Regions from separate parts of the Alishewanella sp. WH16-1 genome, predicted to be linked through region 1. Evidence: predicted binding sites of a transcription regulator. Region 1 holds the regulator's gene; the other holds the start of a gene.
What was found. The regulator sigma-54, encoded in region 1, starts transcription at its own class of promoters, with help from an activator protein. The targets are predictions, from matches to a motif close to GTTGGCACGNNNNTNGNNT.
Positions count from the first base shown of each region.

Region 1 (7,519 bases):
CTGCCCGAGTTAGCTGCCAGCGTGATTGGCATTTTGAAAGGTGAAGATGACTTAGCCCTTGGCAATATCATCGGCTCTAATGTATTTAATATACTGGCAGTGCTGGGTCTGGGCGCGGTCATTGGCCCGGGCAGTTTAGATTTAAATGCCGGCACCCGCGATAGCTACGTGATGATTGCCGCGACGCTGGCGATGTTAATTATGTCGGTGCGCCTGGGCAGTCAACAACGCATTAATCGCCTGGAAGGCGGCGTGTTACTATGCGGCTTTATCGGTTATCAATATTTATTATTTACCCAATTGGCATAAGAACAACACTATGGTTTTTGAAACGTTTCGTGCTCAAGCTTTACAGGTCTTAAGAATCGAAGCTGAAGCGGTAAGGCAGCTGGAACAGTATCTGAATGCGGATTTCGAACACGCCTGCCAGTTGATCCTGCAAGCCAAAGGCAAGGTGATCGTCAGCGGAATTGGCAAATCCGGGCATATTGCCAACAAAATTGCAGCGACCCTGGCCTCAACCGGTACACCCGCCTTCTTTGTGCACCCCGGTGAAGCCAGCCACGGCGATCTGGGCATGTTATCCGCCAACGACATCGTGATTGCCATTTCCAATTCCGGCGAGACCAGCGAAGTACTGACCATAGTGCCGGTGATCAAGCGTTTGGGTATTCCACTGATTGCCATGACCGGCAAACCTGAGTCGACGCTGGCGAAGCTGGCTGATGTGCATATTTGCGTAGCCGTGACTCAGGAAGCCTGCCCACTGGGATTAGCGCCCACCGCCAGTACAACAGCGACACTGGCGATGGGCGATGCGATAGCGGTGGCAGTGCTGGATGCCCGCGGGTTCTCTGCTGATGATTTTGCACTGTCACACCCTGGCGGTAGTTTGGGGCGTAAGCTACTGCTGAGATTAGAAGATTTGATGCATCAGGGAGACTTGGTGCCTATTGTCACCCGCCGGGCCACTATCAAGGACGCGCTGCTGGAAATCTCTAAAAAAGGCTTGGGGATGACGACCATTGTTAATAACGATGGCAGTCTGGCTGGCATCTTTACCGATGGCGATTTACGCCGCATTTTGGATCAACGGCTGGATATTCATACCACGCTAATTGAGCAAGTGATGACAGTCAACTGCATTACCGCCAAAGCCGATATGCTGGCAGCCGAAGCGCTGAATATTATGCAACAGAAAAAAATCAATGGCTTGGTGATTGTTGACGCCACCCGTAAACCCATCGGCGCGATGAATATGCATGACCTGCTAAAAGCGGGAGTTCTCTGACATGGATTTGTATCAGCAATTATACCAGCCACTTAGCGCTGAGCTTTTTAGCAAAGCCAGTCAAATCCGCTTGTTAATTTGTGATGTCGATGGCGTATTTTCCGATGGCCGGATTTACCTTGGTAATGCCGGTGAGGAACTGAAAGCCTTTCATACCCGGGATGGCTATGGTATCAAAGCCTTACGTCAGGCAGGCGTTGAGGTGGCGGTAATTACCGGCCGCCGCTCGGCCATTGTTGAACAGCGCATGCGGGCACTCACCGTACCCTATATCTATCAGGGGCAGGAGAATAAAACGGCAGCTTTTCAGGAATTATTACAGCTGCTGCAACTAAGCCCGGCGGCCGTTGCCTATATAGGTGATGATCTGGCGGATTGGGAAGTGATGCAACATTGCGGCCTGGCTGTCGCGGTAAGGGATGCTCATCCTTATTTGCAACGTCATGCTGATATGAAAACCAGCTTACCCGGTGGCTTTGGTGCAGTGCGCGAACTCTGTGATTTGTTGCTAATTGCCCAACAACGTTTTCTGCAATTTGACGGTAGCAGTACATGAGAAAATTTTTAGTGTTGGCAGTGAGTTTACTCGTGCTGTTGGCAGCCTACCTTTGGTTTGCTCCGCACCAGGACAATCTCGACCGGCAACCCGATCGTGAATTTATTCCCGATTATATTGCTGAAAACCTGACCTTGCGTATTTATGACAAGGAGGGCTATATTGCCGATCACTTACAGGCGCGCCGGCTCGAACATTTCGAGCAGTTAGGCTTCACCCAGTTTGAACAGCCGCGTTACACCCTGTTTAATGCCGAACATCGTGCTGCCTGGGAAATCAGCAGCAAAGATGGCATCTGGTTTCCACAGGATAAAATTATACTGGAGCAACAGGTATTGTTACGTAATCTGTTACCAGACGGCTTTATCGAACGGGTAGAAACCGCCTCGCTGCAACTATTGTTGCCGGAAAAAACCTTACAAACCCATGAACCAGTGCGTATTGTTGGCCCTGGTTTTTATATGAACGGCGTCGGTATGTTAGCTGATCTGTCAGCACAGCACATCCAGCTACAAAAGCATCTTGAAACGGTATATTTAAATGAAAACTAACCTGTTCGCCGCGCTATTGATACTGTTTAGCGCCAGCACCCTGGCGGCTAAACCTGATCATCAGTTGCCGATTTCGATTAACGCCGACAATACCCAGGCTTCTATTCGCGATAATACGGCGGTTTATGTTGATAATGTCGAAGTCAAGCAAGGCAGTTTGCTCATTAAGGCGGATCGTCTGGAAATTAATGCCAGTGCCGGTAAAGGCCAGGAAATCTTTATTTTCAGCGGCACCCCTGTAACCTATTCACAACTGCTAGACGGCGAACGTCCCGTCACTGCTCAGGCGAATGAAATTCGCTATGACATTGCCAGTCGTACCCTCACCTTAACGACCGACGCCGAGTTAACCCAAAGCGGCTCCTTGGTGCGGGGCGATATTATCCGTTACAACCTGGAGCGCCAGGAACTAACGGCCGGCAGCGAGCAAAACCGCCGCGTCACGACCATTTTTACGCCGGAAACCAAGGAAAATCCATGAAGTTAGTGGTAGCGCATCTGGCGAAAAGTTATAAAGGCCGCCAGGTAGTAAAAGATGTCAGTCTGGAAGTGAATGCCGGCCAGATCGTTGGCTTACTCGGTCCGAATGGCGCAGGTAAAACCACCACCTTTTATATGATTGTCGGCCTAGTCCCGTCCGATAAAGGGCAAATCACCCTCAATGATCAGGACATTACCTTCGCCCCTATTCATCAGCGCGCCAGAGCCGGTATCGGTTATTTACCGCAGGAGAGCTCGATTTTTCGCAAGCTAACGGTCTATGACAACCTGTTAGCGATACTGCAAACCCGCAAAGACCTGAGCAGCCAACAACGTGAAGACATTGCCGACGAACTGCTGGAAGAGTTTCATATTGGCCATATCAAGCACAGCTTAGGGATGGCCTTATCGGGTGGTGAGCGGCGCCGGGTTGAGATTGCCCGCGCCCTGGCCGCCAACCCGGCTTTTATTCTGCTGGATGAGCCCTTTGCCGGTGTTGACCCGATTTCCGTGTTAGATATCAAAAAGATTATCCAGCATCTGTGTCAGCGCGGGATCGGTGTCTTGATCACCGATCATAACGTCAGGGAAACCCTTGATGTCTGCGAAATTGCCTACATTGTCAGTCATGGCGAGTTAATTGCGGCTGGCTCGCCGCAAGACGTGCTGGCGAATCAACAGGTCCGCGATGTATACCTTGGTGAGCAATTCAGGCTATAGTAAGGGCGTCGGACAACAGTCATATATTCAGGAGAGAATCAGACTTACATGAAGCCGTCTTTACAACTGCGCCTAGGCCAACAGCTGACTATGACACCCCAGCTGCAGCAGGCGATCCGTTTACTACAGCTATCAACTATAGAACTACAGCAGGAAGTTCAGGAAGCTCTGGACGCTAACCCTTTGCTGGAAGGCGATGACGACTATAGCACTGAACATTCAGATACGGATCTGAGTCTGGCAAACCTGAACCGCGATACGCCGGCGACAGACAGTGCCAGCGATGATAACGACGACTTCACTGATTATACCGACCATTCAGAGCGCGACAGCAGCGAGGCAATGACCGAACAGAACATTCAGGACGATCTGCCGCTTGATAACAATTGGGATGATTTAGTCAGCGCTGCGCCGGTAACCAGTGGAGCCCTACCCGATGACGATATGGTTTATCAGGGAGAAACCACCGAGACCTTACAAGACTACTTACGCTGGCAAATGGAACTGACCCCCTTTTCTGCAACTGACCGCGCTATCGCCGAAATTATTATTGAAGCGGTGGATGAAACGGGTTTGCTCACTATCAGCTGCGAAGACATTCTCGAGTCTTTGCAGTTGCCCGATGTGGAAGCCGATGAAGTCGAGGCCGTATTAAAGCGGATCCAGCTATTCGACCCGGTTGGTGTCGCCGCACGCTCAGTGCAAGAGTGTTTGTTAGTGCAGTTGCGGCAGTTTGATCCTGCGACGCCCTACTTAAATGATGCAAAACAAATAATCAGCGAATATACCGACTTTTTAGCTAACCGGGACTTTCGTTCTCTGATGCGGGTGACTAAACTCAAAGAAGAAGAACTGAAGGAAGTGATGCGTTTGATCCACAGCTTAAACCCAAGACCGGGTGCGGATGTGATCAGGCAAGAGCAGCAGTACATTATTCCTGATGTTGTAGTGAGTAAAGTCAAAGGTCGCTGGCAGGTAGAATTGAACCCGGACGCTATGCCTAAGGTTAGGATTAATCAGCAATATGCGGCCTTATCCAGAACGGCACGTAACAGTGCGGATAGCCAGTTTATCCGCTCACATCTGCAGGAAGCGAAATGGTTTCTAAAAAGTTTAGAAAGCCGCAACGAAACCCTGTTAAAAGTGGCCAGCTGTATAGTGCAGCAGCAACAGGCTTTTTTTGAACACGGCGAAGAAGCCATGAAGCCAATGGTACTGAATGATGTGGCCGAGATGGTCAGTATGCATGAATCAACGATTTCCAGGGTGACAACCCAAAAGTATATGCATACACCGCGCGGAATTTTTGAACTTAAGTTCTTTTTCTCCAGTCATGTTAGTACAGAGAGTGGTGGTGAATGCTCCTCCACAGCAATTCGCGCTTTTATCAAAAAACTGGTGGCTGCGGAAAATCCCGCTAAGCCATTAAGTGATAGCAGGATGGCAGAAATTTTGTCTGATCAGGGTATTAACGTTGCGCGGCGTACCATCGCCAAGTACCGCGAATCCCTGTTTATCCCGCCATCCAATCAACGAAAGACCCTGCTGTAAGTGTCTTAACAAGAAGGAAGAGTCTATGCAAATCAACCTAACTGGCCGTCACGTAGAAATTACCGACTCTCTGAGAGAATATGTAGACAGTAAATTTGCTAAACTGGAGCGCCATTTTGAAAACATCAATAATGTGCACGTAGTCCTGAATGTCGAAAAGCTAAAACAAATTGCTGAAGCCAAAATCCATCTGAATGGTGGTGAAGTTTTTGCCGTCTCTGAAGACGAAAATATGTACGCCGCCATTGACCAGTTAATTGATAAGCTGGACAGGCAAGTGATCAAACATAAAGAAAAGTTGTCACGACACTAAGATGATTAATTTAAGCGCTATGTTAGCGGAGAACTGCACGAAAAGTGCAGTTCTTTTTAACAGTAAAAAACGAATCCTCGAATATATCGCCGAACTGGCCCACCAGCAAATACCCGAAATGTCTGAATACAGCATTCTGGAAGCGCTGATGACCCGCGAAAAGCTGGGCTCAACCGGTATTGGCGGCGGTATTGCGATCCCGCATGGTAAACTGGAGTGTGTGACTTCGCCCATTCTGGTGTTTGTTGTCAGTCAGGATCCTATCCCCTTCGATGCCATTGATAACCAGGGTGTTGATATTTTCTGCGCTATCCTGATCCCGAAAGATCAGTGTCAGGCACATTTAACCACGCTATCGGGCATTGCCAAACTGCTTAGCCAGAAAGAGCTAACCAAGAAAATCCGGCACGCCGGCTCAGATCAGCAACTGTACCAGTTATTGGTGGAATCCAGTCAGCTGGCAGGTGACAAATGAAATTACTGGTAGTCAGCGGCCGCTCAGGCTCAGGTAAATCCGTCGCATTACGGGTGATGGAAGATCTGGGCTACTACTGCGTAGATAATATTCCGGTGAATTTGCTGCCCACCCTGGCTAATGCGGTAATGGATCAGTATGAGCGGGTTGCAGTTAGCATCGATGTGCGCAATTTACCGACCGAGCCGGAAGAACTGGCAGAAATTCTGTCCTATTTACCGCGTAAACTCGAACTGACTATTCTATACCTGGATGCTGACCACACCACGCTGATTAAGCGTTTTAGTGAAACCCGGCGTCTACACCCACTTTCCCATCAAGCCATGTCGCTGGACGAAGCGATTTCGCGGGAACAGCAATTGCTGGATCCCATCTCCAGCCGCGCCGATCTGTATATTGATACCACCGAACTCAATATTCATCAGTTAGCGGAATTATTACGCGAACGGATCCTCGGCCAGAAAACCGGCCGGCTGGTGATGTTGTTTGAATCCTTTGGTTTTAAATACGGTATTCCGAAAGAGGCCGATTATGTCTTTGATGCCCGTTTCTTACCCAATCCGCATTGGGAACCGGCGCTAAAGCCGCTTACCGGCCTGGATCAACCGGTAAAAGATTATCTGGCTTCAGAACCAATAGTTGGTAAATACATCTGGCAAATTAATAGCTTTATCAGTAGCTGGTTACCACATCTCGAGCGCAACAATCGCAGTTATCTGACCATTGCCATTGGCTGCACCGGTGGCCAGCATCGTTCGGTTTATATCGCAGAATCTCTGGCAGAAAGTTACCGCAGCCAGCGCGAGGACGTGCAAATTCGCCATCGGGAGTTAACACGTCACCATGGCCGCTAAACTCAGCACACAGGTTACTATTATCAATCAACTCGGCCTGCATGCGCGGGCTGCGACTAAGCTGGTGCAGCTCTGTCAGCGCTATCAGGCGAAAGTCGAATTGGTGCAGGATGACGGTAAAACGGCAGACGCCGGCAGTGTGCTGGCGTTGCTGATGCTGGCAAGCAGTAAGGGCAAAACCCTGACGGTCACCACCGAGGGGGAAGACGCAGCAGCAGCCTTAAAGGCGGTAACAGAGCTGATTAACAGCGGCTTTGGCGAGTAGCCGCTGCCACTACTGCGTCATCTACCTTAGGGCAAATTCGACTTCAAATGCGAGCGGCTGCTGTTTTGTTGCTGGCCACGCTTTAATTCCTGCTCACCTGTCGTTTTCGGGATTGCCTTGATTTTGTGATGCAATGCCGTTTTTATCAACATATGAGCGCTAATCGGCGCGGTAATCAGCAGAAAAATCGTGATCAGCAGCTCATGCACACTAATAGTGCCCGGCGAGGTACTAAAATAAAACATCGAACCCAGCAAGATACCGCCCATACCCAGCGTGGTCGCTTTGGTCGGACCGTGCAAACGGGTAAAAAAGTCTGGCATCCGGGTTAAGCCGATAGAGCCAATCAATACAAAGGCGCCGCCTAATAATAAAAAGAAGGCTACGGCCCATTCCATCCAGTTTTGCATACCCTCTCCTTATTCGATGATGTCGCCGCGCAGTAAGAACTTGCAGACAGCAA
Region 1 is NZ_LCWL01000077.1:55,690-63,208, reverse strand. Features, by position in the region: gene AAY72_RS07120 (calcium/sodium antiporter) at 1-309, shown strand, start outside; gene AAY72_RS07115 (KpsF/GutQ family sugar-phosphate isomerase) at 320-1,291, shown strand; gene kdsC (3-deoxy-manno-octulosonate-8-phosphatase KdsC) at 1,293-1,847, shown strand; gene lptC (LPS export ABC transporter periplasmic protein LptC) at 1,844-2,398, shown strand; gene lptA (lipopolysaccharide transport periplasmic protein LptA) at 2,388-2,879, shown strand; gene lptB (LPS export ABC transporter ATP-binding protein) at 2,876-3,598, shown strand; gene AAY72_RS07090 (RNA polymerase factor sigma-54) at 3,647-5,149, shown strand; gene hpf (ribosome hibernation promoting factor) at 5,175-5,462, shown strand; gene ptsN (PTS IIA-like nitrogen regulatory protein PtsN) at 5,464-5,937, shown strand; gene rapZ (RNase adapter RapZ) at 5,934-6,791, shown strand; gene AAY72_RS07070 (HPr family phosphocarrier protein) at 6,781-7,056, shown strand; gene AAY72_RS07065 (Na+/H+ antiporter subunit G) at 7,083-7,466, opposite strand; gene AAY72_RS07060 (K+/H+ antiporter subunit F) at 7,476-7,519, opposite strand, start outside.

Region 2 (7,519 bases), on a different contig from region 1:
CGGGCCGGCAAAACCGGCCCTGTTTTAACCAGCTCAGGCCGGTTTTATCCGAAACAGCATGGCATACAGTACCGGCACCGCGACCAGGGTTAATACCGTGGCAAAGGCTAGGCCGGCCATTATCGTTACTGCCATACTATTGAAAAACGCATCCCAAATCAGCGGCAACATCCCCAGAATCGTGGTCAAGGCTGCCAGTAATACCGGCCGGATCCGGCTAACGCTAGCCTGGACTATCGCCTGAACCTTATCGCTGTTTTGCTGAATTTGCAGGTCAATTTCGTCTACCAGTACGATGGCGTTCTTCATCAGCATACCTGATAAGCTAAGGAAACCGAGCAACGCCGTAAAACCAAAGGGCAGACCCGTTGCCAATAAACCGGCGGTCACGCCACAGATAGACATCGGGACAATTAACCAAATCACCAGCGGCTGCTTCAGCGCACCGAACAGCAGAATACTGATCACCAGCATCACGATAAAACTTAAGGGTAATTGCGCGGCCAGCGATTGCTGAGCTTCAGCAGAGCTCTCATATTCACCACCCCAACTCAGTTGATAACCACTGGGTAATGGCAGCGCCTCGATTTTCGGACGGATCAACTTTAAAGCCTGATCGGCGGTATAACCCAAGGCCGGCTCAGCTTCGACAGTAAGGGTTCTTAACCGGTCGCGGCGCTGAATTTTCGCTTCTTCGCTTTGGGTTTGCAGCCCATTAATCACCTGCGTAATCGGAATATAGGTATTATCGTTAGCACTCCAAATCATCCGGTCCTGCAGCCGGTCGATATCGAAACGCTCTGACGCCGGCGGCCTGACCACGATGGGAATTTGCTTGTCATGTTCGCGGTAGACACCACTGCGTACTCCGGTGCTGGCAAACTCCAGTGTTTGCGCCAAATCAGTGCGATTAATACCGGCAACCCGCGCCCGCTCTTCGTTAAAGTCCGGTACGATCACCAGCTCCCGTTGCCGCCAGTTTTGCCGTAAATCGGTGATAGCCGGCTCTTGGCGCATTAACTCGGTAATTTGCTGGCCGAGCTGCCGTAAGATGCGTTCATCCGGGCCAGATACCCTGGCTTGCAGCTTGGCACCACTGCCCGGCCCAAACATCAGTTGCTGGGTGTAGATCTCAGCCTGCGGTAAGCGCGGCGGCAGTTCAGTGCGCAGCCGCTGCATCAGCGGTGGGATCTGGTCACGGTGTGCGGTACGGATAATCAATTGGCCATAGGCGGCATTCGGCTGCTCCGGTGCGTAAGTCAACATAAAGCGACTGGCCCCCGAGCCAACGAAGCTACTGACTGATTCGACTTCGGGTTGCGCCAACACCAAGGCTTCGATTTCTGCCAGATCACGCGAGGTAGCGCGAATATCTGAGCCCTGGGGCAAAAAGTAATTCAGATAAAAAATCGGCGTATTGGAGGCTGGAAAAAATACCTGTTTCACTTGCCCGAAACCGATAACACTAATTAGCGTTAGCAGCGCCAAACCACCCAGAGTTAGCGCTCGTTGGCGCAAGGCAAAGCGCAACACCCTGACATAACGCTGATAAAAACCGGCCGCATAGGGATCGGTAGCAGCACTATTGGCATCGACTTTAAACAGATAATGCGCCAGCAAAGGCGTAACACTAATCGCCAGCACCCAACTTAACAGCAATGAAATCGCGATGACGGCAAACAGTGAAAACAAGAACTCACCGGTACTATCCGGCGACAGGCCAATACCAGCAAAGGCCATAATGCCAATCACGGTCGCGCCTAACAGCGGGATCTGGGTTCGACTGGCCGCTTCATCCGCCGCCTGCCGTGAACTCTGGCCACGCTGCATATTAATCAACATGGTTTCCGCCACAACGATGGCGTTATCAACTAACATTCCCATGGCGATAATCAGGGCACCGAGCGAAATCCGCTCCATTTCGATATTCGCCAGCTTCATAAAGAATACGGTACCCAAGACGGTAAGTAACAAAGTACCGCCAACGACTAAACCAACCCGCCAACCCATGGTCAGACACAGCACCGCAATAACAATGACCACGGACAAGATCAGGTTAACAATAAAGTCGTTAATGGCGTTATCCACCACGACATGTTGCTGATAGATCGGATGTAGGGTTACGCCAAGCGGGATACGCTCTGCCAGTTTCGCCAGATGCCGGTCAACCGCTTTACCTACATCGACAATATTGGCATCAGTCAGGCCGGAAATCGCCAACGTAAAGGCCGGTTTGCCATTAAAGCGGATGAGTTGCGACGGCACTTCAACTTCATCCCGGCGCACTGTTGCAACATCAAAAATGCTTAGTTGCTCGGTTGAGCCCGGTTTGCCAATCCGTAAATTTTCAATTGCCTCAATTGAATCCAGACCTGGTTTGCTGTTCAGGCGAACCCTTTTGTCCCCCACCTGCACCGAGCCGGCTTGTGCTACTGCATTTTCGGTTTGCAGGGTGTTGACCACCAATTGCAATGGCAGGCCAATCCCAAGCAAACGCTCATGTGAGATTTCTACGCTGATTTGCTCTTCCGGTTCGCCGGCGGTCTGGACTTTTGCCACCCCAGGCACCGTCAGCATCTCACGGCGTAAAAAAGTAGCCAGCTCGCGCACTTCGCGATCGGAAAAACCGTCAGTTGTCACGGCATAAAAAATACCAAATACATCACCGAAATCGTCATTAACGATCGGTTTCATCACGCCTGAAGGTAAGCGAATACTGGCATCATTAACCTTACGCCTGAGCTCATCCCAAATCTGTGGCATCTGACTGCCGTCATACTTATCCTGAATTTGCACCCGGATTTCCGATTTACCCGGCATCGACTTGGAGGTAATACGCTTTAATTGTGATAATTGCTGAATACCGGATTCCAGCAATTCCGTCACTTCCTCTTCCACTTCCAACGCAGTCGCGCCCGGATAATGGGTGACAATAATCGCCTCTTTCAGCGTAAAGGCCGGATCTTCTAAGCGGCCAATACTGACCAATGCCCAAAGTCCGCCCAAAAAGCACAGCATAATAAACAGCCAGGTATTAACCTGCTTTTCAATTGCATAACTGGCAATCCGCATCAGAAGGCTCCTTAGTAGGCCACAAAGGGCTGCACCTGCTGCCCGGGCTGTAACTGATAAATCCCGGCAGAAACCACCTGCTCGCCACGATTCAAGCCACTGAGCACTTCAATCTGTTGCTCACGCACCGTGCCAACCTGTACGGCAATGCGCTGCACAGTTTGGGTTTCGGGCTGATAGCGCCAGACATAAAATTGTTCCGGTGTCGCGGTATCCAGTGCCGAGACCGGAATAAGGACGGTGCTGTTAGTGGCAACTTTTTCGGTCACCACATTCACCGTCATACCAGGCAATAAATTAACATCCGGCAAACGTGGCATCGCAAACGAGACCTGATAAGTCTGAGTTAAGGGATCAACTTCAGTGGCATGTTCACGGTAAGCCAGAGGATAGCGTTCGCTGGCGGCTTCTGATAACCGCACTGAAACCAGATAGTCACTGGTATCCCTGACCTGGCGCATAATCTGTTCCGGCACGTTAATATGTACACGCAATTCGGTAATATTTTGCACTCGTAACAATGGCGTACCGGCAGCAACAGTGGCAAAACGCTCGACCAGCCTGCGGGTAACCAGCGCATCAAAGGGCGCTTTAAGTTGAGTGTAGTCCAGATTACGGCGGGCATTTTCCAGCGCCACCCGGGCAATTTCGTAGTTGGTCTGCAACTGATCAAAGGCTGATGGCGTTAAAATACCTTGCTCACGCAAGGGTTTGCCACGCTCCAGATCACGACTGGCCTGCGCCAACTGCACTTCAGCCTGCTCGACGGCCAATTGATAGTCTGCCGGGTCCAATGCGGCCAGTAATTCTCCGGCAGGCACGACTTGTCCTTGCTGCACCGGTAATTCGGTTACCCGGCCACCGACCTGAAACGCCAGATCCACTGTACTGACCGCATCAATACGCCCGACAAAATGCCGGCTATTGGCTTGCTCTTCGCCATTAATGGTATAGAGCTTTACTGTCGGTACTATCACAGTGGCAGGCGGCGTCGCGTCTGAGCAGGCAGTTAAACCAATAACGATACTCAAAACCCAGCAGGGTGATTTAAATGCCATCTTCATACTTGTAGCTCCCGTGCCTGTTGCACTAATTGTTGTTCCAGCGCGCTGCGCTCTGCCGCGGTAAAAGGGGATAAATTAAGTAAATCGTGATAAATCAGTGCTTCACTGGCCAGTAACAGTAAGGTTGCCTGCAGCGCATTGCCATGTTCAGCCTGAATTTGCTGCAGCACATCCTTATTGTGTTGCTGCACCGGCTGTAACAAGGCGGGCTGCTCTGCGGCCGCGGCCAGAATCGCCATCGCGGTATTGCCGGCAATCTGCCGGGTAAAGTGAGCGCGGGTTTGTAATACCGCCGCCAACGCCGAGCTTTCTGTGCGCTCCTGCAAGCTACGCTGGCACTCAGCTTCCTCTATCAACTGTTGCACCATGGCACTAATTAACGCCTCTTTACTGGGGAAGTGATAAATCAAACCACCTTTACTGACACCAGCGGCTTTGGCAACCGCATCCAGCGTCACTTTACCGGCGCCTTTTTCAGCGGCAACACTGAGTGCGGCCTGAATGATTTGACTGTTAGTAAGTTGAGATTTTTTATTCAAGGATAAGCTCCCGTGCCGAGGCCGGTTTGAGGCCACTGTAGCCACAGCAAAAAACCGACCAGTTGGTACAGTAAATTATTATAGATCAGCCGTAGTAAACCGCAACACTGGGATCGAAAAATGACTATATTATGGTGAACCTGACTAATGCTTCGCCGACATAAAATTTATTTCTGTTAAATAACAAACATTTAAAATATGGCATAGAATTGGCATCAGCATAACAGCAAATTCCATAGTGACTTTCGCAACAGCAAAAAGGAAAAACAAATGAGCGTGTTACGATTAATTTTTAACTTCTTCTGGTTTATTTTGGGTGGCTTTGTGATGGGGTTGGCCTGGTGGCTAATTGGTCTGCTTTGTTTTATCAGTATTATCGGCATCCCCTTTGGCCGCGCTTGCTTTGTGATGGGTGAACTGGCGTTCTGGCCCTTTGGTCAGGATGTGATCAACCGGCGTTATCTGAATAAAGTCGACGACATTGGCACCGGTGCCTTTGGCACCCTGGGTAATATTATCTGGTTTGTATTTTTCGGGATCTGGCTGGCGATCGGGCACTTATTTCATGCCATTGTCTGCTTTGTCACTATTATTGGTATCCCGTTTGGTTTACAGCATCTGAAACTGGCCGGTTTGGCGGTGGCCCCGATTGGTAAAACCGTGATTAATAAGCAGCGTATGGTCTGATCCCTGCCGCTATCCGGGGCGTAAAAGCGACATCACAGGATTTATATTTAATGTCGATGATTACGCCTCTGGGTTATGCGGGATTACTCCCTTTTATACTATTACCACTCTGCAGCCTGCTCTGGCCGTTAATGGCGCCGGCACAGGCGATGTTGTTATTCCAATTCTACAGCTGTCTGATTTTAGGTTTTATGGCCGGCGTGCTCTGGCCTGTGCTGTATCAATCGCCGGAGCCGGCAAGCCGTGCTTTGTGGGCGGTGAGTTTTCCGGTGTTGGCCATTCTGGCATTAGCGCTGTTACCAGCCTATAGCGTGCTGATTTTGGCAGCACTCTTTGCTGGTTTACGTTGCTATGAAATAATCAGCGGCGTCAATCTGCGCTATACAGCACCTTACCGTAGTCTGCGTAATCAGCTGACGACTGTGGTGGTGCTGTGTCATCTGGGGTTTTATGTCGCTTACTAATTACAACTCTACTGCGTTGAATAAAAAACTGTTTTTTGATGGCAGCTGCAGGCTTTGCCGGCATGAAATTAACTGGCTGGGGCCGAAACTGCGCGGCAAAATCGAACTGGTTGATATCAGTAAGCCTGATTTTACCGGTTTTGCCGGCGTCAGTCGTAGCCAGATGATGGCCGAAATTCACCTCTGGGATGGCGAACGTTATCTCACCGCCCTACCCGCTACGCTCTATTACTGGCGCACCGCCGGCCTGCGCTTTTTACCCTGGCTGTTAAGCCTGCCACTGGTTAATACCCTGGCCAACAAGGCTTACCAGTTTTGGGCCGCTCGTCGCCAACGTTGTGTCAACGGCCAATGCGATCTTTAAACGGTCGCCGTTCCCGTCGCCCGCCCAGCCGGGCGCAACAGCACAATGACCAACAACTGCTTGCTCTGCATCAGCTTATCGCCGAAAAACTGCTGGCTCAACCAGACCTGGCCCTACCTTTATTGGAAAAGTTGGAACTGCGCTACCAAAGTGGTCTGATTAAACACTGGGGCTATATTCGCTGGTACAGCATGCTGACCCAGCTCGACCAACCGGAGCTGTTTCGCCGTGCCCTGCTGGAAGATAGCGAAAGTATGCGCCGGTTACGCCGCAAAACGCTGCTAACCGGCATTCTGACCGAAGATGAGCGGCAACAGGTGTTAAGCAGCGAGATTTCTGGCTAAGATAAAGCGATTAAGATAACAACTAAACCAAAAACGAAGGAATTGCTTATGCACGCTCGATCTTATCTGGCGCTGTGCTGCACGCTTGCCCTGTGCGGTACCGCTATGGCCAGTGAAGGCAGCCGGCTGTTACGTCAACCTGATATCTCCGCCAATCAGTTGGTGTTTGTGTACGGTGGTGATCTTTGGATTGCCAACCGCGATGGCTCAGCACCGCGACAACTGACCAGCCATCCGGCAGCTGAGTTTGCGCCAAAATTTTCACCCGACGGTAACTGGATCGCTTTTTCAGCAGCCTATGATAATAACACCGACGTTTACGTGATGCCTGCTACGGGTGGCGCCGCGAAGCGCCTGACCTGGCACCCCGGTGCCGATACCGTCAACGGCTGGAGCCCTGATGGCAGCAAGGTGTTGTTTGCTTCAAACCGTGAGGTAGCCAATAGTCGCAGTAATCAGCTATATCAGGTCGCAGTAAGCGGCGGTTATGAACAAAAACTGATGCCAGCCGTGGCCTTTGAAGGTGAGTTATCTGCCGATGGTAAGAAACTGGCTTACCGGCCAAATAATCTGGCCTATAGCGGCAGCAGTGGCTGGCGGCTGCATCGTGGTGGCAGTACGCCACCGATCTGGATCCTCGATCTGGAACAACAACAGCTGGAAAAAATACCACAACCCAATGCCAACAACCTCAATCCGTTTTGGTTAAATAATGAGGTGTATTTTTTATCGGACCGTGATAATCAGGCGGTTAATCTGTTCCGCTATCGCAACCAGCAGGTAGAGCAGTTAACCACACTGCGTGATTGGGATATCCGCTCGGCAGCCGGTTTTGATAATCAGGTGGTATATGAGGCTGGGGGATATTTATACCAGCTGGATCTGACCAGCGGCCAGAGTCAGCAATTGGTGGTGCAACTTAATACCCAATCGGAACAACGGCGGCCGCAGTGGAAAGATGCCAGCAAAACCCTGACCTCAGCCC
Region 2 is NZ_LCWL01000048.1:10,069-17,587, reverse strand. Features, by position in the region: gene AAY72_RS05050 (efflux RND transporter permease subunit) at 34-3,072, opposite strand; gene AAY72_RS05045 (efflux RND transporter periplasmic adaptor subunit) at 3,084-4,136, opposite strand; gene AAY72_RS05040 (TetR/AcrR family transcriptional regulator) at 4,133-4,675, opposite strand; gene AAY72_RS05035 (YccF domain-containing protein) at 4,946-5,362, shown strand; gene AAY72_RS05030 (DUF3429 domain-containing protein) at 5,413-5,826, shown strand; gene AAY72_RS05025 (thiol-disulfide oxidoreductase DCC family protein) at 5,813-6,190, shown strand; gene AAY72_RS05020 (hypothetical protein) at 6,178-6,534, shown strand; gene AAY72_RS05015 (S41 family peptidase) at 6,583-7,519, shown strand, end outside.
Region 2: a site for sigma-54 is predicted at 4,873-4,891, ahead of AAY72_RS05035 (YccF domain-containing protein). Genes of this name have one in related genera too.